DNA from 2 places in the Paenibacillus lacisediminis genome. Region 2 is predicted to be linked to the other one. Evidence: riboswitches for the same ligand, from Rfam matches in the RefSeq annotation. Region 2 holds a riboswitch; the other holds the start of a gene.
What was found. A riboswitch is a leader RNA that binds a small molecule or an ion and turns the genes downstream of it on or off. The one in region 2 is predicted to bind S-adenosylmethionine.
Positions count from the first base shown of each region.

Region 1: another riboswitch for S-adenosylmethionine. It lies ahead of metA (homoserine O-acetyltransferase MetA); the one in region 2 lies ahead of ACLD72_RS04760 (methionine ABC transporter ATP-binding protein).

Region 1 is NZ_JBKIAX020000004.1:72,883-88,586, forward strand. It holds gene ACLD72_RS09135 (trans-sulfuration enzyme family protein) at 1-878, opposite strand, end outside; gene ACLD72_RS09140 (aminotransferase class I/II-fold pyridoxal phosphate-dependent enzyme) at 871-2,067, opposite strand; gene metA (homoserine O-acetyltransferase MetA) at 2,084-3,019, opposite strand; SAM riboswitch class I at 3,132-3,261, opposite strand; gene corA (magnesium/cobalt transporter CorA) at 3,745-4,680, shown strand; gene ACLD72_RS09155 (HRDC domain-containing protein) at 4,982-5,986, opposite strand; gene ACLD72_RS09160 (DUF3055 domain-containing protein) at 6,246-6,554, shown strand; gene ACLD72_RS09165 (5'-3' exonuclease H3TH domain-containing protein) at 7,025-7,885, opposite strand; gene ACLD72_RS09170 (arsenate reductase family protein) at 7,921-8,283, opposite strand; gene ACLD72_RS09175 (RluA family pseudouridine synthase) at 8,280-9,251, opposite strand; gene ACLD72_RS09180 (cob(I)yrinic acid a,c-diamide adenosyltransferase) at 9,248-9,817, opposite strand; gene ACLD72_RS09185 (hypothetical protein) at 10,034-10,276, shown strand; gene ACLD72_RS09190 (aspartyl-phosphate phosphatase Spo0E family protein) at 10,412-10,612, opposite strand; gene ACLD72_RS09195 (aminotransferase class I/II-fold pyridoxal phosphate-dependent enzyme) at 10,809-12,017, opposite strand; gene ACLD72_RS09200 (Lrp/AsnC family transcriptional regulator) at 12,031-12,531, opposite strand; gene ACLD72_RS09205 (MFS transporter) at 12,712-13,968, opposite strand; gene ACLD72_RS09210 (hypothetical protein) at 14,471-15,118, opposite strand; gene ACLD72_RS09215 (DUF350 domain-containing protein) at 15,244-15,660, opposite strand; gene ACLD72_RS09220 (endonuclease MutS2) at 15,681-15,704, opposite strand, start outside.
Region 2 is NZ_JBKIAX020000002.1:302,722-318,425, reverse strand. It holds gene ACLD72_RS04805 (RQC-minor-1 family DNA-binding protein) at 754-1,188, shown strand; gene ACLD72_RS04800 (Cof-type HAD-IIB family hydrolase) at 1,213-1,956, shown strand; gene ACLD72_RS04795 (DUF456 domain-containing protein) at 1,973-2,458, shown strand; gene ACLD72_RS04790 (oligosaccharide flippase family protein) at 2,557-4,188, shown strand; gene ACLD72_RS04785 (DUF2515 family protein) at 4,848-6,542, opposite strand; gene ACLD72_RS04780 (thioredoxin family protein) at 7,265-7,630, shown strand; gene ACLD72_RS04775 (COX15/CtaA family protein) at 7,965-8,918, shown strand; gene ACLD72_RS04770 (UbiD family decarboxylase) at 8,934-10,700, shown strand; gene ACLD72_RS04765 (Cthe_2314 family HEPN domain-containing protein) at 10,716-11,432, shown strand; SAM riboswitch class I at 11,533-11,690, shown strand; gene ACLD72_RS04760 (methionine ABC transporter ATP-binding protein) at 11,967-12,983, shown strand; gene ACLD72_RS04755 (methionine ABC transporter permease) at 12,983-13,651, shown strand; gene ACLD72_RS04750 (MetQ/NlpA family ABC transporter substrate-binding protein) at 13,713-14,609, shown strand; gene ACLD72_RS04745 (hypothetical protein) at 14,952-15,074, shown strand; gene ACLD72_RS04740 (SDR family oxidoreductase) at 15,155-15,704, shown strand, end outside.

The DNA of each region.
Region 1 (15,704 bases), on a different contig from region 2:
CCGGGATAAAAGACAGCATCGATATCGCTGCGTTTGCTCAGCCAATCGGCCAGCTTCCGGGCGCTGATTTCGCTGTGGGCCATGCGGGCGCCAAGCGTTTTCATCCCTCGCATCAGCAGCCAGGAATCCGACGCTCCGAGCACGGTGCCCATGCCGTTTTGCAGGAATTTGAGGCGCTGTCCCAGCTCCTCGGTGCGGGCCACCGCCAAACCGGCCAGCACGTCGCTGTGGCCGCCCAGAAACTTGGTCGCGCTGTGCAGCACGATATCGGTTCCCAGCTCAATCGGCCGCTGGTAATACGGGGTCATAAACGTGTTGTCGACAATGCTGATCAAATCATGCTCACGGGCCCAGGCGGAAATTTCCGCGATATCAGTGATTTTCAGCGTAGGGTTCGACGGCGTTTCCATATATACTGCTTTGGTGTTGGGCTTCAAGGCCGACTTCACCTCATCCGGCCGGGTCATGTCAACGAAGGTCGTTTCGATGTTCATCCGGCTCAAAATGTTCGACAGCAGCCGGTATGTACCACCGTACACATCTTCCGTCACAATGATATGATCGCCGGCGGACAGCAGCATAAACGTCGTGGAAATCGCCGCCATCCCGCTGGAGAAGGCAAAGCCTCGAACGCCGCCCTCCAGCAGTGCGATATAATCCTCAAGCGCCTGCCGCGTCGGGTTGCCCGACCGGCTGTAGTCATGCTGCGGAGGATTAAAAATATCATGATGGTGAAACGTCGAAGCCTGATAAATCGGCACGCTGGATGCACCCGTCGTGCTGTCGACCTCGCTGCCGAAATGGATCAGCTTCGTGTCGAACTTTTTCTCCAAATGCCCGGTTTGAGCCGCTGCTTCGTTATGCTCCTGATTACTCATGTTTTTGTCCCCCTTCGACTTCGATCCGCGCCGCTTCCAGCGCCTGTCCCAAGTCGGCGATCAAATCGTCCGCGTGTTCAATGCCTACCGAGAACCGTAGCAGACGGTCGTCCACACCCACCGCTTCGCGGATTTCAGCGGGAATGTCGGCATGGGTCTGCACGGCGGGATAGGTCATCAGTGATTCAACGCCGCCGAGGCTTTCCGCAAAGGCGATCAGCCGCAGGTTGCGAAGCACCGGCTCCACATAGCGGGCGTCCGTCACTTTAAAGGAGAATATCCCTGTATTTCCGCTGGATTGCTTGTTCTGAATTTCGTATCCCGGATGATCCTCCAGCCCCGGATAAAACACTTCAGCCACCTGCGGATGGCTTTGCAGGTATTTGGCGATCGCCAGCGCGTTGCTTTCATGGCGTTCCATACGCAGGGCCAGCGTCTTCATGCCGCGCATCAGCTGATAGGAATCGGACGGGCTCAGCACCGCGCCGATGGAATTGTGCAGAAATCCTACTTCCTCGGACAGCGCTTTGCCCTTGGTGACGATCAGCCCCGCCAGCACATCGTTGTGCCCGCCCAAATATTTGGTCGCGCTGTGCACCACGATGTCCGCTCCAAGCTCCAGTGGCCGCTGAAAATACGGCGTAAGCAGCGTATTATCCACGATCGTCAGCAAGCCGTGCGTACGCGCCCATTTGGCGACAGTCTCGATGTCGGTCACCATCATCAGCGGGTTGGTCGGCGTTTCGATAAACACCGCTTTGGTGTTCGGCTTACGAACGCTTTCCAGCGCGTCCAGGTCGTTCGTGTCCACATACGAAGCCGTTACGCCGTATTTGGACATGATCCGTTCCAACAGACGGTAAGTTCCGCCGTACAAGTCGAGCGATACGATCAGATGATCGCCCTGGGCGAACAGGGTGAATATCGTTTGCAGGGCCGCCATGCCGGAGCTACAGGCAAACCCCGCATCTCCCGCTTCCAAAACGGCCGCCGCGTCTTCCAACACTTTGCGGGTCGGGCTTTTTGTCCGGGCATAATCGAAACCTGTGCTTTGACCGAGCCGTGGATGCCGAAAAGCCGTTGCCTGATAAATCGGGTAATTCACTGCCCCGGTCACCGGCTCCTCCACGGAACCGATTTGCGCCAAAACGCTTTCGATGCGCCACTCTTGATTTTTGTTCTCTCCCACCTGTTATCCCTCCACTTCAGATCTCATACATAATTTCTGCCGCTTGATCGATATCATACGGTGTTTCTTGATACACATAGTAGTTCAGCCAATTGGAAAATAATAAGTTTGCATGGGCGCGCCAGGACGAAACCGGCGAACGGGAAGGATCGTCTTTCGGGAAATAATTGACCGGCAGATCGACCTCCATTCCTTTGGCTACGTCTCGTTCATACTCCCATTTGAGCGAATCGGGATCGTATTCCGAATGTCCGGTCACGAAAATCTGTTTGCCGTCCAGGGTAGCCACCAGGTAGATTCCGGCTTCTTCGGATTCGGCCAAAATTTGCAGCTCGGGCACCCGTTCGATGTCGGCACGCTCCACATCCGTATGACGTGAATGTGGGACCAGGAACATTTCGTCGAAGCCGCGCAGCAGTTTGACGTGCGGATCGCTGACCGTATGGGAGAACACGCCAAAGCATTTTTTCGGCAGCGGGATTTTCCGTACTCCGTAATGATAGTAAAGACCGGCTTGGGAAGCCCAACAAATGTGCATGGTGGAAGTGACGTGGGTTTTGCTCCATTCAAAAATTTCCTTGAGCTCTTCCCAGTAATTCACATCTTCGAATTCCAGCTGCTCCACCGGAGCGCCCGTAACGATCATGCCGTCGAACCGGCGGTATTTGATTTCGTCGAACGTCTTGTAAAACATCTCCAAATGCTCGGCCGAAGTATTTTTGGAGGTGTGGGAGCTCGGGTGGAGCAAGACGAATTCGACCTGCAGCGGCGTATTGCCCAGCAAACGCAAAATTTGCGTTTCGGTCGTTTCCTTGGTCGGCATCAGGTTCAGGATTGCGATCCTTAAGGGGCGGATGTCCTGATGATAGGCCCGGCTTTCGTCCATCACGAAAATATTTTCGTGGGTCAGCACTTCTTTGGCCGGCAGATGATCCGGTACTTTAATCGGCATAGGGGTTCACTCCTTTAAAAGTTAGTCGGAAATCATATCGATTCGAAAGCCGGCGATAACAAGAAAGACCTCTCTCCTCGGGAGAAAGGTCATTACGTTCCAGTATGCGCCTCTCTCATCTCTCAGAATCCGCCAAACAATCACTTGCCGGGCGATTCTGCAAGAATTAGCACCGCTGCGATCAAAGATCGCCGGTTGCCGGGTTTCATCGGGCTAGTCCCTCCACCTGCTCTTGATAAGATTTCGCTGTATTTAATTGGTTGTTTGGAGCGTTCCTTCATGAAGCGTTGCTCCTTGAAATCACTTTAATGTAAATGATGTCTTCCGTCAAGAACTTAGGAGAAAAATCACACCGTTTTTTCATGTACGGCTTTCATCACGCAGCATAATATACTTTTGGGTTGAAACATTTCCGATCGCGGCGTTATACTAGACAAGTGCTTAGAGGCCGTTCGGTCTTGAAGCGCACTGAATGTTTCAATTCTGAAAGTTGCGAGGTGAAACCGAGAATGGAAGGCGACCCGAGTCCGCAGAGGACAACCCAGAAATTTCAATTGCATAGGAAACCGATCAGCTGGGTGCTCAAGGACCGAGATGGGCACTTCCGTTTTCCGGTGTTTGGTTAAACGCCTCTTTCGGTGTGGCCGAATGCAGCGGTCTCTTTCCTATGCTCCAACCAAGAGCAAACCCTGGATTTATGCCCAGGGGAAAGGGAGTGAAGGCATATGAAAATCCGTCATGTTAAAGAAGGCGTATTTACTGCTGTAGAAGACGTTGAACTGACGACAACCCCACCGGAGGAAGGCTTCTATTGGATCGATGCGGACGTGGACGATCTGGCGCTGCTGCAGCCGCTGTTTTCGTTGCACGATTTGGCTGTGGAGGACTGCTTGACCGAGGAGGAGCAGCGTCCGAAAATCGAGACATACGACAACCATTACTTTATTGTAGTGAACAGCATCCGTTATGATGACGAAGAGATTTTTCTGCGGGCGCTGAACATCTTTTTGGGACGCCATTACATCATTACCGTGACCAAGCAGAAAATCAACGAGCTGCGGGCGGTCAAGCCGATTTTATGGGAACAGGAAGTCAGCGAACCCGACCGTTTCCTGTATCTGCTCATCGACCTTGTGGTGGACAATTATTTCGTTGTCGGCGACCGGATCGAAGTTAAGATCGAAAAGCTCGAGGAAGATATCCTCATGCATACGAAACGTTCGCACCTGAATGAAATCATCGGGCTGCGAAGCGAAATTTTGTGGCTCAAAAAGGTGCTTGGCCCGCAAAAAGAAGTCATCAATATTTTAAATAAAAAAGATCTGCGGCTGATCGATGATCAACTGCAAAAATATTTCAGCGACATTTATGAAAACGCCGTGAAGATATCCGAAAACTTCGATACCTTCCGCGAGCTGGTCGGCAACTTGCGCGAGGCCTACCAGTCCGCCATCGCCAACCGGGCCAACGAAATCATGCGCGTCTTTACCGCGATTACGACGATTTTTATTCCGCTGACGCTGATCACCGGCATCTACGGAATGAACTTCGACAACATGCCGGAGATCCATTCGCAATACGGCTATTTTATCGTTTTGGGCATTATGCTCGTGCTTGGTTTGGGCATGTTTTATATTTTCCGGAAGCGGGATTGGATTTAGGGGCAGACGGGTGAAATGTTCTTACGATCGCTGTTGTTCCCGGATTTCTATGATTGTATAAATTCAAATTTTGTAGAAATCCGGTCGCAAAGGCGACCAAGCATATGCTTCCGATGTAGCTTTCTTAAAGAAAGCTTTGAGTTTCTTCAGAATCATTTCCCCCTCTTGCCCTACTACTGCTATATAATTTTTTTCAACCTATAGACAATAATTAAGCGGCAAAGGACTTCACCGCTTTTTTTGGAGAGTGACTCCGACCCGGCTATGCAGCCGAGTCGGAGCTTTTTGTTTAGCTAATCAGTCACCCCGCGTGGCGGGCGCTTTCGTGGTGGCGGCGGTAACGGAGGCGGATCAGGCGCAGCCGTTCGTAGAGCAAATCGAGATTGGCTCCTTCAGGTGTTTCGGCGCCATAAACCTTCTGGAGCACTGGCTTAAGAAAAGCGTCGCCCAGTTCCTCGTACGCCTGCCAGACCGCGATTTGCTCCTCTTCGGGCATCTCCTGCAGTTCGGCATCCACCAGGGAATCGGTATCATACCCTTCCTTTTCCAACGATTCAAGCAGTTCCAGCGCCTCCCTCCGCTCGATGCCGGCCCGGGAGCACATGTCGCTTAGGCTTGAACCAGTAGCCAGCGACTCAAGCAACGAGCGCCGAACGCTGAATTTCTCCATCTCCGCGCGAAACTTGACTTCCTTCTGCTTGTAAAGCCAGGACCGGAACGTCTCATCGTCGATCTCCCGCTCCACCCAATCCAGCGGAAAATCACGGGTTCGCTCCGCTTTCTCCGTAATTTCCAGCACTTCGGCGCTAAACTCGGCGGCTTTGTTCTCGCCTACGCCCGGAAGCTGCAGCAGTTCCTCGGCCGTATGCGGCAAAAATGTGCTGATCATGCGGAGCAGCCGATTGCTCGCGATGAGATATGGCGCTTTCCGATCGGCAGCGGCCTTCTTTCTGCGCCATACGCAAAGCTCGTTATACAATGGTTCGTTTGCGTTCAGCTCGCTGTAGCAAATCAATTTCTGAGCCGCCATTCCCCGCCCTCTCAGCCGCTCTTTTTCATCCCAGATTCCCTCCATGACGGGGCGAAACCCCTCCCCCAGCTTGACCGCCAGGCGATGCCGGTAAACGTGAAGCATTTCCGACCAGGAAGCCCCCTCGTACCATAAATGCTCCTTCTCCCCGTCCGCGGTCAATTCGTTCCAGCCCATCCGCCATTGCCCTTCCTCTTCGCCGATCCAAACCTGGGCTTCGGTCATCAACGCGCCATTTCTTTTCTTCTCCAAACTGTTTAAAAATACGATCCGCATAAGCTTTCTCCTCCTTTAACTTCAGCTACGCAGAGGAATCCGCCTGTTTATGGCAGAACGCAAAAAAGCACCCCTCCTGCGGTCATCGCAAGAGAGGTGCTTCCTCCAGACGTATACTGTTATTCCTAATCATACCATGTTTAGCAAGACTGTCAATAGATAACGCTGTCAATAAGATTATTCCTTTTTCCAACGGTCCGGCTTTTCCTGTATAATTAACCAAAAAGACATGTAACCACACCCACAGGAGGCATAAATGATGAGCCAACCGAACCCGCATAAAGATTTGGACTTTCTCTCCGACAGCACCGAGGATACCTCGACCCGTTTCGTCACGTTTATCGGGAGCTCGCTGCGTCGGTTCGATCTCGCCGTCACAACAACGAACCGCTTTTACGGCAAAAAGCTGGTCACGGATTTGCAATCCGGCAAAACCGCCATCTTAGGCACGGATGATTTGGATGAGGAAGGCTACCTTGAACACGTCTACGGCCTGGACGAAGAAGAAGCCGAAGAAATGCGCACGTTTCTGTATCAGGTGGTTGGCGACGCTTATTTCACGGACTGATGCCGCAAAAGTTTCGTCTTTTCAAAAGTCAAACAATTCTTAACTTAACGAATTAACCAAATTCCGGTCAGACGGGACAGCAGAACCACGGCTTCCTGCCGCTTTATAGTCTGGTCCGACCGGAAATGTCCGTTGGAAGTAAATTGCATAAAATTTCAAATTTATGTTACCGAAAATTCACCTTTAGTAACGGACACCAGTGACCTTATCCGCCCATTTCCCCGGTATTTCCCAGCCTAACGGACACCAACAACCCTATTTCGCTCTATACCAGTTCATCCAGGCCGATTTGAAGTAAATAAGTGCATCTGTGTCCGTTACATTTTTCAAACCTCCGTTTTTCCTCAGATAACGGCTCTGGTGTCCCTTAGCGCCCTGCTTCCTCTGCTCCTCCCTCGGAATTTTATACTTTCTGATATGTCAAAAAGCCATCCCGTTACGGGATGGCTTGCAAGCGTTTCTCTTCGATTCTAACCAATCATTTTCAACAAAGAGGTAAACCGGTATTTTTCAAATAAGTCCGCTGCCGAGTCAGGGTTCACCGTCCACAAGCATTCTTCCAGCGAGCATTCGACCGGAACCTCGATATTGATGCGGGCGAGCGTTCTGGACAGGTGGAGGTTGTCCAAATCCGACTCGATTTTGGCTTTAACGCTCTTCGGCAAATGCTCCAAATTGTCCAAAATCCCATCGATGGATTCGTATTCGGCCAGCAATTTTAACGCCGTCTTTTCACCGATCCCCTTCACTCCGGGATAGTTGTCGCTGGTGTCGCCGGTAAGACCCTTCATCTCGATCACCTGGAACGGCTGAATTCCCTTGTCCTCTTTTAAGAAATCCAAGTCGTACACCGCGTAATTGGACCGGCCCTTTTTCATGATCACGACATGAATGCGTTCCGACACCAACTGCAGCATATCCTGGTCCCCGGTAAGAATATAAACATGGCCGAGCTGGCTCAGCCGGTTGGAAACCGTGCCGATGCAGTCATCCGCTTCGTATCCTTCGAGTCCGATATTGGGGATGTCGAGCGCCGCTACGATGTCTTTGACCAAAGAAAACTGCGGCACCAGGTCTTCCGGAGCCTCGGGACGATTCGCTTTATAATCCGAGTGAAGCTCATTGCGGAACGTTTTGCTGCCCATATCCCAGCAGCATAGGACGTGTGTTGGGTTAAACGTATTTACCGCGTCAAACAGATATTGCAGGAATCCGTAAATCGCATTGGTCGGGGTACCGTCCGCCAGACGTCTGGCACTGTAGGACTGAGCAAAGTAGGCTCTGAAAAGCAAGGCCATTCCGTCAACCACAAGAATTTTATGTTCGCTCATGAAAAATATAAACCGCCTTCCTCAAAAGCATGGAGCTATTTGCCCCATACTTGCTCGTATTGTTCTTCCTTGTACCCGACCGTGACCGTTTTTCCGTCAGTGACGATCGGCCGCTTAATCAGCATGCCGTTCGAAGACAGCAGCGTTATCTGCTCTTCCCTGGACATGCCGGACAACTTGTCCTTAAGTCCCAATTCTTTATAAACCTCGCCGCTCGTATTAAAAAACTTCTTCAATTCCAGGCCGCTCCGCTCCACCAACGCGGACAGCTCGGTTTCGCTTGGCGGGTTCTCCTTGATGTGCCGCAAGTCAAGCTCGTGGCCTTTGGACTCCAGCGATTTAATCGCTTTGCGACATGTGCCGCATGGCGGATATTGATAAACCAATAATTTGCTCATGATAAATTTCCCCTTCCGTTACGCAAAAGATCGTACAGCGCCTGCATATCCGCAGGCAGCGGCAACGTGAAATGGACCGGCTCGCCCGTCAGCGGATGGATAAAGCCAAGTTCCGAGGCGTGCAGCGCTTGCCTGCCGATCGCCTCATCCCACCGCAGCACCGCCTCGCGCTCCTCCGGCCCAAGGCGGTCTAACCCGGGCATCCGGTAAAACTTGTCGCCGATCAGCGGATGGCCGAGCGAGGTCATATGGACGCGGATTTGATGCGTTCTCCCCGTTCCGAGCCGAAGCTCCACGAGAGAGCCAGTCTCCCGGCCATCAAGCACCTTGTAAAAGGTTTGCGCCGGATAACCGCTCTCCGTAACGATCCGCCGGTGCGGCTCGTCCGGATCGCGGTCGATCGGCCCGTCGATCATCCCCTCCGGTTCCGCCGGACAGCCGTGCACAAGCGCAGTGTATTTTTTGATCACTTGCCCGGCGATCAACTGCTCAGAGATATGCTGGTGTACGTAGGCGTTTTTGGCGATCGCTAGGAGTCCGCTCGTTTCCTGATCCAGCCGGTGCACCGGGCGGAACCGGAACTTTTCGCCTTTTTCCTGCCAGTAATGCACAACGCCGTTGGCCAGCGTTCCAGTATAATGGCCATGAGTCGGGTGCACGATCACGCCGGCCCCCTTGTTCACGACCAGCAGCGCCTCATCTTCATAAACGAGATCAAAAGGCAGCGGCTCCGGCAAAATATCCTCCGATATTTCTTTTTCCAGGGTGATAGAAACCGTATCGCCGGCTTTGACCGGCACGCTGATGTAAACTCTTTCGCCGTTAAGCAACACCCCGCGTTCCGTCAGTTTGATTTTGGACAGCAATTTGCGGGATACGCCCAGCCGGCGCTGCAGCACGCTTTTAACCTGCCAGCCGTCCTCACGTTCGGTAACATGGTAGTTGATCGGATCGTAATATTCGGTCATGGCTTGTTGCCGAACACCTTCCTGCCGCGTGCGTATTCGATGTCGGAAACGTGCTGCCGGACATTGGCGGCGCGGGCCGCCGCGAAGTAATAATCGGACAACCGGTTTAAGTAGGTTAGCACATGCGGATTCACTTCCGTATGGCGGCTTAACGTGACCGCCCGGCGTTCCGCGCGGCGGCAGACGGTGCGGCAAACGTGCAAAGCCGAAGCCAGCTCGGTTCCTCCCGGAAGTATAAACTTTTCCAGCGGCGGATTTTCCGCTTCGTACCGGTCGATCCATGTTTCCAACCGCTCTGCCAGCTGTGCCGCCACTTTATATCGTCTTTCGGACAGTTTGACATAGGCCAGATCCGAACCGCAGTCGAACAGTTCCTGCTGAATCTCAAGCAGTTGTTCCCGCAAATCGGAAAACAGCTCCGGTCCGGCCAGGCTCGCTGCCATCCCGACAAAGCTGTTCAGTTCGTCGATCGTTCCGTAAGCTTCAATCCGGTCGTCATCTTTGTCCACCCTGCCCCCGATGACCGAGGTTTGCCCTTGGTCTCCGGTGCGTGTATATATTGGCATAGGTACCCCTCCCATTTCGCTTCGAGCCGCATTTAGGTCTCGCATTTAGATCTCGCATTTAGGCCTCACATTTAGGTCTCGCATTTAGGTCAGCCGTTCTATCGGAACTTGCCATCTTCCATGATACCACAAGAAAAACCGCCGGAGAACGGAGGTCATGCGGGAAGCCCATACTTTAGGCGCGGAAGTCCCTGTTGCCGAAAGCAGCGGTAATTTATGGGCAACCTAGAAAGCGGCGCTAGACAACCGGCTGCTGAAACGACCGAGACCGCCGGCCGGCCTTCAAATAGCGCCATTTTATGTTCTTATTATCCGGGGCCAGGCATGTTCATCACCATTAGCGGCATTTTATGTTCTTATTTTTCCATGAATGGTCCTGATTGCGGGCATTTACTGGCGATTCGAGAAAATAACGGCATAAATGTCCTCTATATCACTCAAATGGACGGACGTCGCTGAAATAACGACATTTTTTGTCCTTATGTTTTTCGCAACAGTTTCTAAGGGCAGCCTGGTTTCCCTCAACGTACATTCTAGGATACCAAACAGCAAAAGAAGGAGATCCCCCGGGATCCCCTTCAAAGCCGCAAGCGGCTAACCGTTATTATTCGTTCTTTTATGGGTTTTCATAAACTCGTTAATTTTCAAATCGAGCAAACTGCTGATTTCGATCACAATATCCGAAGTAAAGGACTTCTCCTGTAAAAAGATCTTCTCCATTTTACTGCGCAGCAGATGAATTTCATCTTCTAACGTTACAGCTTGTGGTGAATTCGGCCGATCTTCTCCGTTCATCCATTGATTCGTATCATTGCCTTCGGCGATTATCATGTTATCGAATGGCAGGTTGTATCCACCACTGCGCAAAAGAAATCCCTCCCTGAAAAACTAAAACCTTCTTCCAAATTCGAATTATATCATGTCCTAATGGCATAGATCAATTAAAAAATGAAAAAAATGTTAATTACACCATTTCTTCAGGGATTTTCTTCTAGCCTTGCTTCAGCCTATGGACGAACTCGCCCATACGATGCAGCGCCTCATTGATTTGGCTGACTCCCGTCGCATAGGAGCAGCGAAGGAAACCTTCGCCTCCGGCCCCAAACACATTCCCTGGAACCGCCGCAACCTTGGCTTCGAGCAGCAGGCGCTGCGCGAATTCGTCCGACGTCAGCCCCGTCGATTCAATGCTCGGGAAGGCATAAAACGCGCCCTGCGGTTCATGGCAGCTCAGACCAATGTCCCGCAGCCCTTGAACGATCAATCGGCGCCGCTGGTTGTAGGATTCGACCATCTGGTCTTTTTCCTCAAGTCCGTTTTGGAGGGCTTCCAACGCCGCAACCTGCCCCATGACGGGGGCGCACATCACCGTGTACTGGTGAATTTTGAGCATGGCGTATATTAAATCCGGATGGCCGCAGGCATATCCCATCCGCCAGCCGGTCATGGCAAACGCCTTGGAAAAACCGTTGACCAGAATAGTCCGATCCTTCATGCCCGGAATCGAAGCGAAGCTGACGTGTTTGGCCCCGTATGTCAGCTCGGAGTAGATCTCATCCGAAATAACGATCAGATCGTGCTCCTCCACCACTTTGGCGATCGGAAGCCAATCCTCGTACGTCATAATCCCGCCCGTCGGATTGCTCGGATAGTTCAAAATCAGCACCTTCGACTTCGGCGTGATTTTGGCCTTCAGATGCTCGGCCTTCAACTTGAAATTGTCGCCCGCGTAGGTTTCGATTTCTATCGGAATACCTCCCCCGATCGTAACGATCGGCGAATAGGAGATATAACAAGGAACCGGCACGAGAATCTCGTCGCCCGGTTCGATCAACGCCCGCAGAGCGAGGTCGATCGCTTCGCTTGCACCTACCGTAACGAGAATTTCATCCTTCGGATTATATTTGACGTCATAACTGGAATATAAATACTCCGCAATCGCTTCTCTGAGCTCAGGCGTGCCGGCGTTGGACGTATAACTCGTATACCCGCGCTCCAGCGAATAGACACAAGCTTCCCGTACATGCCAAGGTGTAATAAAATCCGGCTCGCCCACGCCTAAAGTTATGATATCTTTGCTCCCGCTGGCCAGGTCAAAAAAACGGCGGATGCCGGAGGGCTGAATCTCCTGAACCCGGGGAGCCAAATATGAAGTCATCGTTCGTCCTGCCTGATCTGCTTGCTGTGAATTAACGCTCATAACATTACTTCCTTTACGGAGAAATCATCAAACGGCGGTCTTCTTCCGGATCTTCGAAGATGACGCCGTCTTGTTTGTATTTTTTGAGAATAAAATGGGTTTTGGTTGACAACACCGACTCCAGCGTCGACAACTTTTCCGACACGAAGCTGGCCACCTCTTTCAGATTGCGGCCCTCCACCTCGACCAGCAAATCGTACGCGCCGGACATCAAATAGACGGATTTGACCTGAGGGAACAGATACACCCGCTCCGCGATCGCCTCAAAGCCGCGTCCCCGTTCGGGCGTGATTTGGACTTCAATCAAAGCCGTTACCTTCTCGTCGTCCAGCTTGCTGGAATTGATCACCGTCGCGTATTTGACGATCACATGGTCATCTTCCAGCTCCCTGATCGCTTCAGCCACTTCCTCCACCGGAACCCCGATCAGGGTCGCCAGCAGATTCGCATCACGGCGGGCGTCCTCTTTCAGGAGGTCCAGCACCTTCAGCTTCAATTCGCTTAGTTGTTTCATCCCTCATCCTCCAGCGATGCTTCCGCTTCACCGCATCAATCCAGTGATTCGGAATCTAAATTTAATACTTATATTACATGAAATTTAGGCTCCTGCATAGAAAAACCGTCCATACCTGGTGAGCTTCCCGGAACTGGACGGTTACGCGTGAAATGGATGTCTTCGTTTCCTTTTTCGGCATTAGGCTCTAATGGGCTTGATTGTTTTTTTGCGGCGGCCGTCGGGCTCCGAAGGCGTTGGTGCCTTTTTCAGCTGTTTGCGCAACGCCAGCCAGCTTAGGATCGGCGTCGCCCCCAAACCGAACATCAACCACGTAATCGTGCTCATACGCGGATATAGTGAATAAATAACGATAAACAGCAGCGTTCCGGCCAGGCGCCCCACCGTGATGCTCAGCTCCCGCAGGACGACGAGCTCAACGCGCCGCTCCACGCTTTCCGGGCTATTTCCGATCAAATCGAATACCGAAGAAACGACGGGGATGAGGTACAGGGGCAAAAACAAGGAGGTGCCGATGCCCATAAACATCAACGCGCCATAGTTCACCTTCCACAGCAACGGACCGATGACGAGCGTAATCAATACAGCGCCAATCAGCATCCCGTAATAGCGGAATTTCAGCTTCAGCCATTTGCCGACCGCCCAATAGCTGACGAGCGATACCAGCGAAGTAACCAACGAAAACTGCCCGATTCGCCATTCGGCCGACGTGCTGATAAAGACGAGCAAATTGGTAATGAAAGTGAATACCCCTTCGCGCAAACCATGGGCCGCCGACGCAGGAGCGGCTTGACGCCATGGGCTGCCGTGCTGCCATTTACGCGCCGGAGCGAGCCAATCGTAAGGACCTCCCCGTTTTCTTTTTTTAAGCCAAAAGCTAAGCAATATGCCAATGCCGTATACAACAAGGGAAATTGTAAAAATAAGCCGGTACCCCGCTACCCCGTGCTTGACCGTAATCAGCCAGCCGGAGATCCAGGGTCCAAAAATGCCGATAACCGATCCCAGGACGCCTACCCAACCGTTAAACAAATCCCGTGTCTTCACATCGGTCACTTCGAAATATACGACGTTGAAGGCCAGCCAGAACAAGCCTGATCCGGTACCGTACAGCAAACCTAACGGCCAGATGTAATCGACCGCGTGTTTCCCCGCCCAGAGCACCAGCAAATAAAACAAGCCGGATACGACGATGCCAAGCCGCAGAAAAATCATTTTGTCGCGCTCCTTGACCCATTTGCCGGCAATCCAAAACGTAAGGCCAAGCGCCAGTTGCTGGGAAAACGTAAACCATCCGATTAGGGGGAGATCCTGCTTCATCTTCCAAATGTACACATTGAGAAATGTCCCCGATAAGGCTCCGGCCAGCACAAACAGTCCGTTGACCGCCAGAAGCAGCATGGATTGGCTGTTCAGGTGTTTGCGGTGTTTACTCATTAATTCGTTCCTCCAGCCATCAAAAAAGTTACTCTTGTAAAGGTTGTTCAAAAAGTCCGGTGCTGAAACCGGCCTTTTTTGAACCGTACTTTGTAAGATGCCCAAAACTGGGGGAAGCATGAGACTTTTTTGATGGATGACCCGAGGCAATGTACCATTCGGATTATGCTTAGCTCCGAAAGTATGCTAAAACTAGGAACGTGCTGATCCAAGCGATGCCGCCACCCGCAAGCGAAATGCAAAAGGGCATGCGATTTCTGTCGAAATTACTCGAAATGGGTGGTTCAAATGCAAATGTGCACTTCATTTCCGGTCATAAACCACTTTTTATCGAATAGACCCAAAACAGATGCACTTTGCATTTCAGCCGCCTTAAATCAGCACTATCTCGAAAATCAAATGCACTTTTGCAATTGGTTCAGCCAAGCTGGAATTCAAATCCGCATAAGTTGAAAAAAAGGCGAAAAAGACGCCTAAGCGGCGTCTTTTCATGGCGAATCCTTTATTCGTTAGATGCATCTTCTTCCCCGCTCACCGTGCGGATGAAGGAAATCCGCTCATCCTCGGATAAGAAGCGGCTGATATGGAAGCAGGCGGAGCAGATGTACACGTTCAGCTTGACCGGCACCTGCAGCAAAGGCCGTTTCAGGCCGGCCGGAATCGGAGCGTCCAGACTGCCTGGCGCAAGCTCCTGCTGGCCGGCATAAATCATGTACTCCCGGCAGTGCGGGCATTCCGGAACCTCTTCTTGATGGTCGAGCAGCTTTTCCACGCCGGTCTCGTACGCCAGCAAATCCCCGCCGGAGGCCGTAAAGGCTTCCAGCCGGCGCACTGCGCCGAGATGCCCGCCCTGTTCGTCGTCCCAGTAGTCATCTTCATCCTCGTGATCATGGCCGTGATAATGATCGTGGTCATGGCCGTGATCGTGTTCATCATGGTCATGATCATGATCGTGATGATGCCCATGCTTACTATCGCCAAAAGGATGGTCCTCGTATTCGTCCTCAAGCTCCTCTTCACCGCCGAGGGCAATGCTGAGCGTCCGGTAGCCTTTTAGTTCATTATGGCAATAGGGGCATTCTTCCTCCGGTCCCAGTTCTTCGTCCCATACGATTTCGGTTTGACACCATGGGCAAATCGTTGTTTCCATCGATGTTCGTCCTTTCCATGTGGATTAAGCGTTCCATAAATAAATAATACCGGCTGCCAAAAACAGGATCGACGCAACAAACAAGATCCGGACCAGATTTTTCATTTCCGTCTACTCCCCCTAAACTAACCTAAACAAGCTCCGATCAAGAAGGACACCGAAACGGACACCACCAAGGAAATAAAACCGACGCTCGTATTGCCCTCGGCGATTTCCCGGTCGAGCCGGAACACCGGCGTCCAAAACTGGAATAACAGGTAGGCGGCAAAAAGCAGCAGCGAGCCGACCGATGACCAAATCATAAAGTCGTAAATGGACGGCTGCTTGGCCGCAAACCGGATCACGTTGCACAGCCCGAAAATTTTTCCGCCGGTCGCCAGCGAAGCAGCCATATTCCCACGCTTGATTTCCTGCCAGCAGCGGTATTTGGTCAACGATTCAAAGCAGGAAAGAAAAACGATCAACTCCACAACCGCCACGGAAAAATAACCGAGCATAAGCCCCAGCGGCTGCTCCAGCAGCGGATCGATGTTCTCCTTCACGTCCTCCCTCTCCTCTTACGTTATTTCAACTCCGCAACCGTTAC
Region 2 (15,704 bases):
CTGTCGGTGCGACCAACATGAAATTGGCAATTAAGCGAAGCAGTTGTTGCAAAGCGATCACCCCATCCGAGCGTACCTGCTTCACTCTCCAGCTTTCTTGGTCCATTGTTGAATGGAATAGTTACAGAATGTACAGTTACTTATCGGGAAATGCTGCCACAGCACCTGAATAAGTGTAAAACCTCAGACTGTTGAGAAAGTCTTTAGACTTTTCCATAATTTAAAATTTGTGTGGTGACTCCTGGAGCTAGATTCGCTATCCGGAGGCTTTTCACGATTATCCCGTTTGACCAGGTGACTTGGCTTCCTGAACCATAGGGATGATCGTGCAAAGTGGTTTGGAGAGACTACACCATCTATGTCATCATTTATTTTGTCAAGCACTGATTTTGGTCCTGAGCCCGAATTTTGTGTTCAAATTTTAAAAAATGGACTTTCTCAACAGTCTGATGATTTGCAATTAATGGTCAGAGTGGGGCCGGTCAAGCACACTTTTGCCCGCCGTCCGACCAAGCGAAATAAATAGGCAACGGTGTACTCTGTCTGTACAGCATCGGCAGTTAAGCCGATTATGGTTCGGCGAAAGTTGAGTGTATAAGTTGAACTAAAGAAATGCGGAAGTTAGGCAAAAGGATTTATACAACATCTGAATTTAAATTGAATTAGATATAGGTTTCAAAAAACGGAACGGGAAGGGAAGAAAATGAGCGATACATCCGATAAACTCGTGTTGACGGAGAGGAAGTCCGCTACATGCTTCATGCCGCCGACAGCATCGCCGGGCGCGCGGGAAGAACGATGCTGGCCAAAATACTGAAAGGTTCCCGCGACAAAAAACTGTTGGCGTTAGGGCTGAGCGATAGTATAGCTTACGGATATTATCGGCAGCTGACGATCGCGAACATCACCGAGCGTGTAGACTGGATGATTAAAAATGATTTTCTGGCATTCAGTTGGGTTGGCGAAATGCCGGTGCTGGTGTTTACGGAGCGGGGGTGGGAAATCCAGCGGGAGCAGTTGGCGGACCTGCTGCTTTCGCAGTGGAAGGCTTGGGTGGAAGCTGGATATGATGCAATAACGGCTCGCAAGCTGCGACCGGGGAGTCTCCGGTCAGCCTGCCTGCTTTTGCCGAAGCTTTGTTGGGATTCCGGGATTATGGTAAAATGGCGGTGTGCTATTATAGGATGACCCGAAGATGGGAGGAGCTTTTTTTTGAAGTACAAATTGTTGGCGCTCGATATGGACGGAACGTTGTTGAACGATGAGCAGCAAATTACGCCGGAAACGGAAAAATGGATTCGCAAGGCGGCAGCCGCCGGGGTGCATGTCTGCCTGTCGACGGGGCGGGGATATCACGAGGCGATCGCGTACGGGGAGCAGCTTGATCTGGGCACGCCGATGATCACCGTGAACGGGAGCGAAATATGGAGAACGCCGAAAGAGCTGCACAGCCGGGTATTGCTTGACCGGTCGCTTGTTGCCGGGATGCATGCCATTGCTGAGGAAAAGAAGGTATGGTTCTGGGCCTACTCGGTGGAAGGCAGCTACAATGAAACGAATTGGGTCCCTGAAGTGCTGGAGCGCAACCAGTGGATGAAATTCGGTTATTTTACCAAGGACGATGAGGTGCGGCAGGATATCAAACGGCGGCTTCAGGAGCTGGGCGGTCTGGAAGTCACCAATTCGTCGCCGTACAATTTGGAGATCAATCCCGCGGGGATCAGCAAAGCGAGCGGCATTCGCACTGTCTGCGATTGGTTTGGACTCGATCTGTCCGAAGCCGTGGCGGTTGGGGACAGTCTGAACGACCTCGCCGCGATCGAAGCGGCCGGGCTCGGCGTCGCCATGGGCAACGCCCAGGAAGCCGTAAAGGCCAAGGCGGACGTGGTGACAGCCACCAACAACGAGGACGGCATCGCGCTGATTATCCGCGATTTTATTTTAACGGGAGAGTGAAGTTGTCGTGATGATCATGACCGTGCTCGGGTGGATTTTGGTGATATTGCTGTTTGCCATCGGTATGGCGGGGACGGTATATCCCGTACTTCCCGGCGTAGTTGCCATCTATTTCGCCTTTTTTGTGTACGGCTGGTTTTTCTCCTTCGAGCCGTTTGGGCCGCTTTTCTGGATCGTGCAGACGTTGATCGTCGTTGTGCTGCTGGTTGCAGACTATGCGGTCGGAGCCTGGGGCGTGAAAAAATTCGGCGGCAGCAAGCTGTCCGTCTGGCTCAGCACGATCGGCATCATCATCGGACCGTTTGTCATTCCGGCGTTTGGGCTTGTGATCGGGCCGCTGCTCGGGGCGATGCTCGGGGAGATTATCCGCGGCGAGTCGCTTTCCAAGGCGTTTAAAGTGGGGATCGGCTCGGTCGTTGGTCTGTTTAGCAGCATCGTCGTCAAGGTGATTTTGCAGCTGGTCATGATTGTCGCGTTTATTATCTGGATCATAGCGGCTTAGCTTTACGGCGGATAGGCCGGTGCCAGGCTCTTGTTCCTAGAGCGTTATAATCATCGCAGAAATGGACTTATTCAGGGTAGCGAAAGAAGGAATCGTTGTTGTCCAAAAAAGAATCGTTTATTAAAGGCACTTTGATTTTGGCGGGGGCGGCGCTGATCGCGAGGGTGCTCGGATTGTTTCAGCGCGTGCCGCTGGAGCACATTCTCGGCGACGTCGGGAACGCCTCCTATTCGCAGGCGAACGCGGCTTACTTCATGCTGCTGACGTTGGCCACGGCCGGCATTCCCAGCACGTTAAGCAAAATGGTTTCCGAACGGCACGCCTTAAACCGGCCCGACGAGGCCCGCCGCGTGTATCACGCCGCGCTGATCTTTGCCGCAGCCGCCGGCGTGGTCATGTTTGCGCTGTTGTTTGTTATGGCGCCTTATTATGCGAAAGCTGCCGGCGTTCCTGAATCGGTGGTGGCAATTCGGGCGCTTTCTCCGGCGCTGCTGTTGTTTCCGCTGATCGCGATCATCCGCGGTTATTTGCAGGGGCGGAACATTATGATCGCCGGCGGCGTCTCGCAGGTTATCGAACAAATTGTTCGAGTCGTGACCGGCATTGTTTTGGCTTTTTTGCTGTTCAACTGGGGTTTTTCGGGCGAAGATGTGGCCGCAGGCGCCACTTTCGGCGCGGTGCTTGGCGGCGTCGCCGCTTTGCTCGTCATGTTGTATTTCAGCGTGAAAATGCTGCGGCAGGACCGGGGGGAACGGACAGCGGATGCCCAACCTGAGGAAAAGCTGCCGTTTAAACGGATTTATGCGGAAATTTTCAAATTGTCGATTCCGATCGTGCTGACCGCGTTGGCGGTTCCGGCCGTCAATTTTATCGACAACTCTATTTTGAAGCCGCTGCTGAGCGGACAGATCGGCTCCGGACAAGCCACCTATATCCTGGGGATTTTGGGCAATCGGGCGCAAATGATCGCCGGAATTCCGCCGATTTTGGCCATTGCGCTGAGCCAATCGCTGGTGCCGATTATTTCCGCGGCATACGCCCGGAAAGACCAGGAGCATTTGCAGCGCCAGGTTACGCTGGCGATGCGGGTTTCGGTGCTGACCGGCATGCCGATCATCGTCGCGCTGGGTTCGGCGGCTTATTCCGTGAACGGTTTGCTGTTCAGTACGCGGGATGGCAGCAGTATCGTGGCTATGCTGACGTTTGCGACGATTTTTCAAATTACGATGATGACCAGCAACTCGATACTGCTCGGCGTGGGCAAAGCGAACCAGTCGATGGTTCACGTCGCGATCGGGGTTGTTGTGAAGCTGGCAGCCAGCTATATTCTCGCGCAATTTTGGGGGATTTACGGCATCGTTACGGCGACAGGACTATGTTTCCTGGTCATTACACTGCTCAATGTACGGGCGATGAAGCGGATCGTTCCGTTCTCGCTGATGGGCGACCGTTGGCTGGGCTTCCTGGCGACGGTGGTCGTGCTGTCCGGCGTGGGCTACGGCCTGAATCAGGCCGGTATCCAAATGGAGGCGCTAATGCCGGCGCGGGTTGCCTTCTTCCTGACCTGCTGCATCGTCGGAGCGGCCGTGGTCGCTTTGTACCCGGTCATGCTGATCCTGCTGCGGGTGGTCCGCAAGGACGAACTGGCCGGTTATCCGAAGCCGCTGCGGAAAATCCTGTCCCCGCTCATGCGCCTGCAGCGCGGCGGCCAAACCGCCGTCGGGAAATAGGTAGAGGCGGCAGGCAGGGTTGGGCGCTGCTAACGCGCTTTTTACTGGCGTGCGTTCCCGTGCGGCAGGTGCGCGGTTTAGAACGTGTGCTGCGCTTGGACAAACTTTCGCCGTCCGGCGGTGCGAGGCAGCATTGATCGCGGGCGCGCTGGAACGGGCCGACCTGCAGCCGCGTTGGCGACCTGCGGCCGACCCCGGGCGCCCCGCTAGCCGGACCCGGGCGCCCACTAGCCGAACCCGGGCATCCGCTAGCGGTAAAAAAGGGCGCTATTGATAGAGTTTTGCGTGTTAATAGGAAGTTAGCGGAATTTTTGGGCGTTATTTTTGTGGGATCGGCTACGAAACACCTGTTTTTGCCGGCGGCCCCTCAAATAACGCCTTTTTATTCCGCTATTTCCTTATGGGGGCAAACATTGGCAGAATAAGACCATAATTTACCGCTATTTAATGGCGTATTATTTGGATTTAAGCGTGTTGGTGTGCGACCTGCGACTATGGTGATCTCGAGCAACTGGGCAGGTGCAAATCACCTATGTCGCGTTTAGGAGCGATGCCCGCTAGTTTTGTTCACGCTAGTTTTGTTCACGCTAGTATTGTTTACGATAGAAGTGTTGCGCGCAATTGGGAGTTTTGTCCACCTTAACGAGCCGCGCCGGCTTTTAGGAGTCGCCCAGCGCATCGTGGAGCAGCGCCGTTTCGAGGATGCCGCCCCGGTGCTCGCGGCTGATGTCGCACAGAAACGGCCGCTTCGGCGCGCTGATCCCGTCCAGCGCGCTGTGGTCCTTGAGCCAATCCTCCCGGGATATTGGCTCATATGGCGTGTCGCCCCAAGCGCTTAGCAGCTTGGGGCTGTAGAGACGCTCGCCGGCCGGCAGCGTCTCGCCTTGAAGAAGCTCTGACGCCTGCCGGCCGGCGGTCAGAGCTTCTTCCTTATTGGCCGTGAACAAACCCGGCCAATAATCCGCCCGCGAGCCGCTGTGCGGCACGCTCGCGGCGAACCGCTCCGCGCCGCTGCGCACGGCGCGGTAGCCCATCAGCATCGCGTACAGGCTTTTGCCTAACGCGATGCGGGCGGGCAGGCTGCCGAAGTCGGAGACGACGCGCCCCGCAAGGCGGCGCACCTCCCACTCGGCAGCCGGCCCCGGCTCTGGCGCGGCGCCTTGCGCCTGGGCCGCGCCGCTCCTCGCGCTGGCCCGTCCCGGCAAAGCCGCGCCTTCCGCGCTGTCACTCCCGCCTGGATAGCCCGCTTCCGGAGCACCCTCACCGCCGTCGCCACATACTTCCGCCCCGCCCTCTGCGGCGGAAGTATTCGTCCCGGCTCCACCCGACGCAACCGCACCAGCCCCGCTCTGCGTGGCCCCCCCGCCTTCCCCAGCGCGTTCGTCCCGTGCAGATCCGGCCTTCGCTGCAACTGCCGCAGCCGCTGCTGCGGACACGCCCTCCTGCCCGCCGGGACCCGCCCCGGCAGCCCCGCTCGCACCGCTCTCGTCCGGTGCAGCCGCCCCGGCCCCGTTCTGTGTGGGCTCCCCGGCTTTCCCGCCTTCTTCCCGTTCCAGCAGCGGAAACACGACTTGATTCAACCCGGCCAGGCTAAACAGATGAAATTTAGTTTTGCCTGTTACGTATTTTTGGAAATACGGATGGCGTACAACCCGCTTTTCGATGTAATTCTGCTCGTTGATGATCAGCCCGACGGTGAGCAAAGCACTGCCCCGGTCAATCCAAAAACGCTCCCAAAACGGCCGCATAAACCGCGATACATGAAAATACGGAAGCAGATGGAAGTAGCTGGCTCCGCGTTCCCGGCTTTTCATATAAAGCAGCAGTTGGGGGTAGGCGTCCTGAAAAATGAGCGCATTATTTCTCTCCAAAAACCGATAGGTCAGCCGTATCTCTTCGGTATCGATAATGTCGGCCATGCGGCTGCCGCTTAGATCGGTCATATTCCATCCCGCATTACGGGATACCATATGGGCGAGGAACGCCCAATGCAACTCGGGATACGCCTCAAAGCAGGCCAGGTATGCCGCGGTGCGAGTAATATTGCTGGCGCCGGCCCGGCTCGTCTCGGCGGCGATCTCTTCGGCCAAAGCCACATCCTCGGGGCTCAAAAACGGCTCCTCCGCCGGACGGGCGGTTACGGCGCGCCGCAGCGTGTCTTCGATGTCGGCGATGACGGTGCGGGCGGCCGATTCGTTCCAGTCCAGATTCAGCACCTCTTCGCGCATCCGTGAGGAATCGGCGAATTGGGCGGTTTTGTTTTTGAAAATGTTTAAGGCGATAGCGGGCAGTCGGGTGATCAGCTTTTTGGCGTTTTCGGACAACACGGTATGGTGGCGAGGCTGCGATTTCATGGTGGAGGGCTCCCTCCCCTTAGTTTCAAATTTATTTCATCCGGAATCCGGACTTTTTGACAAAACTTTTGGACTTCAGGCCGCAGCAGCAGTTAAGGATAGCACGTAGTTACTGATCATCCCCAAAACCCGGTCGTCCCTCCGCCTCACATTGGAAAAAATCCAATAGATTGACGGATATTCAATGTAATTTTGAGCTCTCATTGGAAAATATCCAATAGAATTCGCTCAAATCACCCATTTTGTACCCTGACTAACCTCATCTATTGGAAATATCCAATCAAGTTACTATATTTGCCATTAAGATTCCAATTCTATTGGATATTTCCAATCATAACATGATGCCCGACCGGGTACCCGGCGCGCAAGCCTGTCACCCCGCTATGATCGGATTGACCTCGAGCAATTTGACTGGATAAATCCAATGGAATGAGCAAAAATAAACCTGAGCCGAGCGTGTCATGGCGTTAATCTGTTCCGGCGCAGCAGCATGGTTCCATGGAGATTGGTCACTTGGTTCAACCATAAAGCCATATCGTGTTTCTCCACAGTCATATCGTATTTCGCCATAGTCATATCCTGTTTCGCCACATCCGGTCCATCAATGGAGCGCCCAGCCAGACAATCGTTATTTACTTGCAAGTATGCCCAAAAAATTGACTTCCACTCCCGGATTTGGTTGACTTAAGGGGAGAGAGGAACAGAAAGGAAGGGAAGCTTAAATGAAAAAAGTGACATCTCCCGGAGAATTTCAGGTCAGTATTCAATCCAGCAGCCTGGTGGTCGCGGTTTTTAAAGCGGACTGGTGCGGAGATTGCAAATTCATAGATCCTTTTATGCCGGAGGTTGAGGAAAAATACGCGGACCGGTTAACCTTCATCGAAGTGGATGTGGATCAGGTCGGCGAGGTGAGCCAGGAGCAAAACATTCTCGGCATCCCGAGCTTCGTGGCCTATACCGACGGTCGTGAGCTCGTTCGCTTTGTCAACAAGCTGCGCAAATCGCGCGAGGAGATCGAGCAGTTCCTTGGGCGGGCGCTGGACGTATACCATACGCTGCATGATACGCCGGAGAAACGGGATCAGTGAGAGGTAGTTCAAAGTAGTTCAAAGTAGTTCAAAGTAGTTCGACGTAGTTCAAAGCATACGCTTTGGCGCTGAAAACTTGAGTTGTTGGAATACGGCACTATAAGGTCGAAAAGGTCGAAGTTTAGGAACAAACTCTAAAGTGAGGTTCGCCTTCAAACCAGCATGCCTATTGCATACATGCACATCAAGCCGCCGTCCTGGCCAACCGGGGCGGCGGTTTCTTTTTTGTAACTTTTTACACAGGCTGCCTATGAAAGAGGTTGCTTTATCGGTTATAATGAGAAGGATATGTCAACCGAATGAAGATCAATTTGGATCAGAAGGTGTGAACCGTTTGAATACGAAACAATTGAAGTGGCTCAGTTATATTTCCTGCTTTGTGATGTTTCTGGCTACCTTGGGGGGCAGTGTCGTCACCAAAACGGAGTCCGGGCTGGGCTGCGGCAATGAGTGGCCGCTTTGCCACGGCAAATTCGTCCCTGCCCACACGCTCGCTTCCCTGATCGAATATTCCCACCGGGCCGTGAGCGGGGCTGCCGGGCTGTTGTCACTGGCGGCGTTCGTCGCCTTTTGGCTGTACCGGAAAAACCGCAGGGATCTCCAGCTGTTTTCGTTCCTGGCTTTGGTTTTTGTGATGGTACAGGCGTTCATGGGGGCGATGGCCGTCATTTACCCGACATCTTCCTACGTTATGGCGCTGCATTTCGGATTTTCGCTGATCGCTTTCGCCAGCTCAATCATGCTGGTGCTGGGCATCCGCCAGGAGGAACGCAGGCAGGCAGGATTCGGGCCAAAGTCCGGAGTGTCCAAAACCTTCCGCAACCTGACCTGGATCGCAACCGGTTACACGTATATCGTCGTTTATCTGGGCGCCTACGTCAGCCATACCGATTCGGCGGGAGGCTGCAGCGGGTGGCCGTTATGCAACGGACAGCTGATCCCGGGACTGGCGGGGGGAGAAGGGATCGCGTTTACCCACCGGGTGGCCGCCGGCCTGCTGCTGTTCGTCATCGCCGCGCTTGGACATTTGGCCTTCTGGAAGCATCCCGATCTTCCCGAAATACGCAAGCTGGGACTCGCCGCCACGCTGCTGATCATCGTTCAAGTGTTCACTGGGGCGAGCATCGTGTTTACGCTGAACAACTATCATGTCTACTTGTTTACTTCGCTGGCGCACATTATCGTGTTGGCTGCGTTGTTTGGGGTGCTTTGTTATCTTAGCGTCCGCACCTGGCAGCTAAGCAGGGGAGCCGGAGGGTCCTTGGCCGGTGCGGGCAAAGCGGTTTAGGAGGATTGATCAACTATGAGTTATAAGAACTTGCGTCAATGGATCGATGCACTGCAAAAAGAAAACCAGCTGGCGATTATCGATGTTCCGGTCGACCCTTATCTGGAACTGGCGGAAATCCACCGCCGCGTCATTGAGGAGGGCGGCCCGGCGCTGTTGTTCACCAACGTGAAAGGAACTCCGTTCCCGGTGGCGACCAATTTGTTCGGCACGGTGCGCCGCGTGGAAATGGCGTTTGGCACCCGTCCGGAAATGCTGGCGAACCGGCTGGTCGACGCGATACATAAGCTTTTGCCGCCTTCGCCGAAGGCGCTGTGGAATGAGCGGGGATTAATTCGGGAAGTGCTAAAAGTGGGGATGAAAACCGTCACCAAAAGCGATGCCCCGATTTTGGAGGTGTGCCGGACCGAAACGCCGCTTAAGGAGTTGCCGAAGGTGACCAGCTGGCAGGAGGATGGCGGTCCTTTCATCACCTTGCCGCTCGTATATACGGAAAACCCGCTGCAGCCCAAGGAGAACAACCTGGGTATGTACCGGATTCAGCTGTATGACGATCAGACGACGGGGGTGCACTGGCAAATCCAAAAAGGCGGCGGCTTTCATTACCATGAAGCCGAGAAACGGGGCGAGCCGCTTCCGGTTTCGGTGTTTCTGGGCGGCCCGCCGGCGATGATCGCTTCGGCGATTTCCCCGGTGCCCGAGCATTTGTCCGAACTGCTCGTCGCCTCGTTTATTCTCGGCGAAAAGCTGCCGATGGTCGACAATCCGCTCGGCGGCCACCGGATCCCGGCGGAATCCGAATTTGCCATCACCGGGCTGGTGCCGCCGCATGAGCGCCGGCTGGAAGGCCCGTTCGGCGACCACTTCGGGTATTATTCCCTACAGCATGAATTTCCGGTCCTGCACGTAAACCACATGTGGCACCGCAAAAACGCGATTTATCCGGCGACGATCGTCGGCAAGCCGCGCCAAGAAGATTATTATATGGGAGATTTTCTGCAAAAGCTGCTCTCCCCGGCTTTCCCGGTCGTCATGCCGGGCGTCCGCTCGCTCTGGACCTATGCGGAAAGCGGATTTCACGCGCTCAGCTCGGCGGTCGTCCGGGAGAGCTATTCCCGCGAAGCGCTTGTCTCGGCGCTGCGGATTTTGGGGGAAGGCCAGCTGTCGCTGACGAAGATTTTGATGCTGACGGACAAGCCGGTTGATCTGGCCGATTTCCGCCTGCTGCTGAAGACGGTGCTGGAGCGCTTTGATCCGCGTACGGACTTGTTTATTCTGAACAATACCTCACATGATACGCTGGATTATACCGGGCGCAAGCTGAACCACGGCAGCAAGGCGATTTTGATTGGGGGCGGCAACCCGGTCCGCGAGCTGCCGCAGGCGTACAACGAGGGCGAGATTGCCGAGATCGACCGGATCCGCGTGTTTCATGACGGATGCCTGGTCGTGTCCGGCGCGTCTTACGAGGAGGAGCCCGAGCTGGCGGAACGGCTGCTTGGCCGGCTGCGCGAACGCGGTACGAGCTGGCCGCTGGTCGTACTGGTCGATGACGCCGATGCGGCGACGCGGGACCAGACCGCCTTTTTGTGGACGGTGTTTACGCGCTTTAATCCGGCGGACGATATTTTTGCCGCGGCCGAGGTGCGGCAGCACCACCTGGCTTATGGGCTGCCGCTGGTCATCGATGCCCGGATGAAGCCCGGGTATCCCGACGAACTGTTTCCGCGGGAGGATATCGTGTCTTTGGTGGATGAGCGCTGGAAATCTTATTTTTCGTGAAACGGGGACTAACGAATGCTGCGAAGCTTACTTGGCGAACCGCCGAGACGAAATGAAGGCCGGCTGGCCGAGACGTTGGATGCGATGGTGCAAACCGTAAAGCTGCTGCAGCGGGAAATGAAGCGGCATCAAGATCCTACCCATGATTTCCGCAAGCTGGAGGTCTGGATGCACGGGCTGATTTCCTCATTGGATGAGTTGGAGCAGTGCCTGTTCGCTGCGGCGTTTTTTCGCAAAAAAGTCCGGACCGGTTTCGTGGACGATATGGGAGCGGACGAGCGGGAGAATTATGCGCGATACGTCTTTTTTTACAAGGACGGATTCATTCGGGTGTTTTCCGCCCTGGATAAGCTTGGCACGGTGTTGAACGAGTTGTTCGATTTGAACACGTCCAAGGTTAAGACGCATTTTTCCTACTTTACGGTGCTGCGCCAATTCGCCCATTTGCAGGTACAACCCGAGCTCGGCAGCAAGCTGACGGCGATCAAGGAGGAGTACCGTGAGGCGCTGGGTGTGCTGCGGCGCCGGCGGAACACGGAAATCCATTACATGAACTCGGAAATGAAGGACGATCTGTGGCAGCGGCACCAGGCCCTTCACGGGAAGATTGAACTGGAGGACCTCGACCGGCATTTGCGGGATTTGGAGCAGGGTTACCGCATGGTCTGCGAAACCTTCTGGACCGTTTTTGATTATACGAACCGGCGGTGGAAAAAGGTCGCAACAAACTGACTTCCAATGAGCTATTTTTCCTTTGACAAAATGCGAGAAAGTCTTTATACTCAACAATAGTTTCAGAAAGCGTGAATTAGTTTTTTCCAATTTAATATTTTTCTTATCGAGAGAGGCGGAGGGAAAGGCCCGATGAAGCCCAGCAACCGATTCGACCAAGGTGTTTTCGCGGGTACCTGCGGAGCTTGGCGGATGTCATGGTGCTAATTCCTTCAAAACCGATGGCTGCAGTGGCAGATTGGTTTTGGCAGATGAGAAGGCATTGTCTTTACGTAAAGAGAGCCCTTTGATTCTGTCAGGGGCTCTTTATTTATATAAGTGCGTGTTCAAAAAGTCGGGTTTTCAGGACCGAGAAGGTTGGATGAAGCCAGGGACTGAGTAGCGGAGCGTAGACAGATCTACGTGAGCAACGGAAGGCCCGGCTGAATTCAAGATTCGATGTCGAGTTTACTCCCTGAACTACTTCGTCATGGAAAGACGACTTTTTGAACAACCTCTATAAGCGGAAATGGTATGGAAAAGGGGGTTAGGAGCTTGATTGAACTAAAAGGCATCACCAAAATTTACAACGGCAAAAAAACGTCGACCACCGCGTTGTCGGGCCTCAATATGAGCGTGCAAAAAGGGGAAATCTTCGGCGTCATCGGCCACTCGGGCGCCGGCAAAAGCACGCTGATCCGCTGCATCAATTTGCTGGAACGTCCGACGCAAGGCGAGGTGTGGGTCGGCGGCGTGGAGTTGACGAAGCTGGGCAAACGCGAGCTGCAGCAGCAGCGGCGCAAAATCGGCATGATTTTTCAGCATTTTAATCTGCTGTCGTCGGCCACCGTCTATGATAACATCGCTTTTCCACTGACTCTGATCGGAACGCCGAAGGCGGTCATTGCGGAAAAGGTGGGCAGCTTGCTGGCATTGGTCGGTCTGGAAGAGCACCGCCATAAATATCCGGCGCAGCTGTCCGGGGGCCAGAAGCAGCGGGTTGGCATCGCCCGGGCGCTGGCGAGCGACCCTGACGTCCTGCTTTGCGACGAAGCGACCTCGGCGCTCGATCCGCAAACGACGGACTCGATTTTGAGGCTGCTGCTGGACATTAATAAGAAGTTTCATTTAACGATCCTGCTCATTACGCACGAGATGCACGTCATTCAAAGCATCTGCGACCGGGTGGCGGTCATTCACGAGGGCGGCATCGTCGAGGAAGGACCGGTGGCCGAGGTGTTCCTGAAGCCGAAGCATCCGGTCACGCGCGAGTTTATTCACCGGGACGCCGCCGGGGAGGAAGGCATCAAGCTGGGTGCTTCAGTGCCGCGTCCGGAATGGTCACGGTTGGTGAAGATAACGTTCCTCGGGGCGAAGACGTATGAGTCGGTATTGTCCCAGGTCGTCCGGGAGACCGGCGTGAATTTCGCCATCCTGCAGGGGACGATCTCGACGATCAAGGAAGTGCCGTACGGGCAGCTTACCGTTTCTTTTGAGGGCGAGGACGCCGATGTTGACCGGACGCTGGCGCTCCTGAAAGCACGGGATCTTGATGTGGAGGTGATCGGATAATGTGGAATGTGGATTTCGCCGGGTTGGATTGGCCCGAAATGGGCACGGCCACGATCGATACGCTGAAAATGCTGGGATATGCCTCCCTGTTCACGTTTTTGATCGGGCTTCCGCTTGGGGTGCTGCTGTTCACCTGTTCCCGTTCATCGTCCGCGGTGCTCGCTTGGATTTACCGGATTGTCTCGTTTATCGTCAATATCCTGCGCTCGGTGCCGTTTATCATTCTGATCGTCGCCTTGATTCCGGTGACCCGGGCGATCATGGGCGTTTCGACTGGCGTGGAAGGAACGATTCCGCCGCTGGTGATCGGGGCCGCTCCGTTTTTCGCCCGCTTGGTGGAAACGGCGCTGCGCGAAGTCGATCGCGGGGTGATTGAAGCGTCCCAGGCGATGGGCGCCTCGTCGTTTCAAATCATCCGCAAGGTGCTGCTGCCGGAATCGCTGCCCGGCCTGATCGCCGGGATGACGATCACCGTCGTGACGCTCGTGTCCTACACGGCGATGTCGGGCATGGTCGGCGGCGGCGGGCTTGGCGACCTGGCCATCCGTTACGGTTACTACCGTTACGAATCGGGAGTGATGATCGTCTCTGTCGTATTCATGGTCATCCTGGTGCAAGTGCTGCAAATGCTGGGCGACCGGCTGGTTATCTTTTTTACGCGGAAATAAGGAACTACTCAAATATATATCAATCCTTATTCAAAACACATTTTAAGGGGGAAGAACTGCAATGAAAAAATGGACTTTATCTTTGTTTACATTGGCGCTTGTATTGGTGCTTGCCGCTTGCGGCAGCAACAATGCGGCAAATAGCGGTGCGGGCAGCGCCGCAGGCGGAAACGCCGGTGCGACGAATGCCGGGGCTGCCGAAGGCAGTTCGGAAGGCGGAGACACGAATACTGCGGCTGAACCGGTGAAACTGGTGGTAGGCGCAACGTCGCCTCATGCCGACATTTTAAAGTTTATCGCTCCGAAATTGAAAGAGGAAGGCATTGAGCTTGAAGTTAAAGAGTTCACCGACTATGTGCAGCCTAATGTACAACTATATGAACAAGAGCTCGACGCAAACTATTTCCAGCATCAGCCTTATCTTGACGAGCAAAACAAACAAAACGGTTTTGACCTCGTTCCGGTCGTAGGCGTTCACGTTGAGCCGTTTGGCGCTTACTCGAACAAATACAAATCCGTGGACGAAATTCCGGACGGCGCAAAAGTGGCGATTCCGAACGACCCGACGAACGGCGGACGCGCGCTGTTGCTGCTGCAAAAACAAGGCTTGATCAAGCTGAAAGAGGGCGCCGGCATTACCGCCACGAAAAAGGACATTGCGGAAAATCCGAAAAAGCTGCAGTTTAAAGAAGTCGACGCGGCCATGCTGCCTCGTCAGTTGGCGGAAGTGGATCTGGCGCTGATCAACACAAACTATGCGCTGGAAGCCGATTTGAACCCAACGAAGGACGCTTTGTTCATTGAGGACAAAGACTCGCCGTACACCAACCTTTTGGTAGCCCGTCCGGACAACAAAGATTCCGAGGCGATCCAAAAGCTGGCCAAAGCGCTGACATCCGACGAGGTCAGAACGTTCATCAACGATACGTACAAAGGCGCGCTTGTGCCGGTGTTTTAAGCCATTATTATAGATATCCCGCTGCTAAAGCAGCGGGATTTTTTTGCGTGGGGCGGGCTAACGGACTGAAATAACCTTATTTTCTCGAAATCAAGCATTTTAGGAGTTTAACGGACACAGTTGACCTTATTTAGCCTTTACAGGAACATTTTGGGCTTATTTTAGGCAAATAAGGCTTTTCCTGTCCGTTAAAAAATACAACGCCGCTTTTTTCGGTAAATAAGGGCGCTCCTGTCCTTTAGCATGTCCAGGATGAAGTCCCCAGTTCCAAAATAAAGGGGAAACGAATGAGTTTGCAGAATAACTTATCCAGCCGGAAAGATAGTTAACCAAAACCTGTATTTGGTTCATAACGAGGCCGTTAACGACAAGTTGTTCAGTTCCGGGCTGGTTCCGGATCTTTCGTCCGGCTTCAACTTATTGGCGGAGTTGTACCATAGTCTGTACAAGCTCAAAGCGATGTAAAGTGTTTGGCCGTTTGTGGGAACGTCCCAAATCTTTTATACTTGAGATAAATGTGCAGTTTGGGAGGAGGAGTAGGAACGTTGCTGGGTAAGGTAGCCCTAATCACCGGGAGCGCCAAAGGTCTCGGAAAAAAGACGGCGCTCACGTTGGCCGCGCAAGGCTGCAATATCGCGCTGAATTACGTACATAGCGAATCGGAAGCGCTCTCCCTTCGTTCCGAAATCGAGCGGATGGGCGTGCGCTGCATCGCGGTGCAGGCGGACATATCGCACGGAGAGCAAATCGAAGATCTGGCCCGGCAGGTAAATGAAAGCTTGGGGACGATCGATATCCTCGTCAACAATGCCGGCCCTTTCATCCGGGAACGCAAGCTGTTTGCCGATTACAGCCAGGCTGAAGTGCTGGAGATGATCAACGGCAACCTTGTCGGGACGATGTTGCTGGATCATCAGGTGCTAAAGGGCATGCGGGAAAAAAGCTGGGGACGGATCATCCACTTCGGCTTCGGACACGCGGCGGAATCCCGGGCCTGGCCGCACCGCGCGGTGTATGCCGCCGCCAAGACGGGGCTCGTCTCCTTTACGAAGACGCTCGCCGTCGAAGAAGCGCCGTATGGGATCACCGTTAATA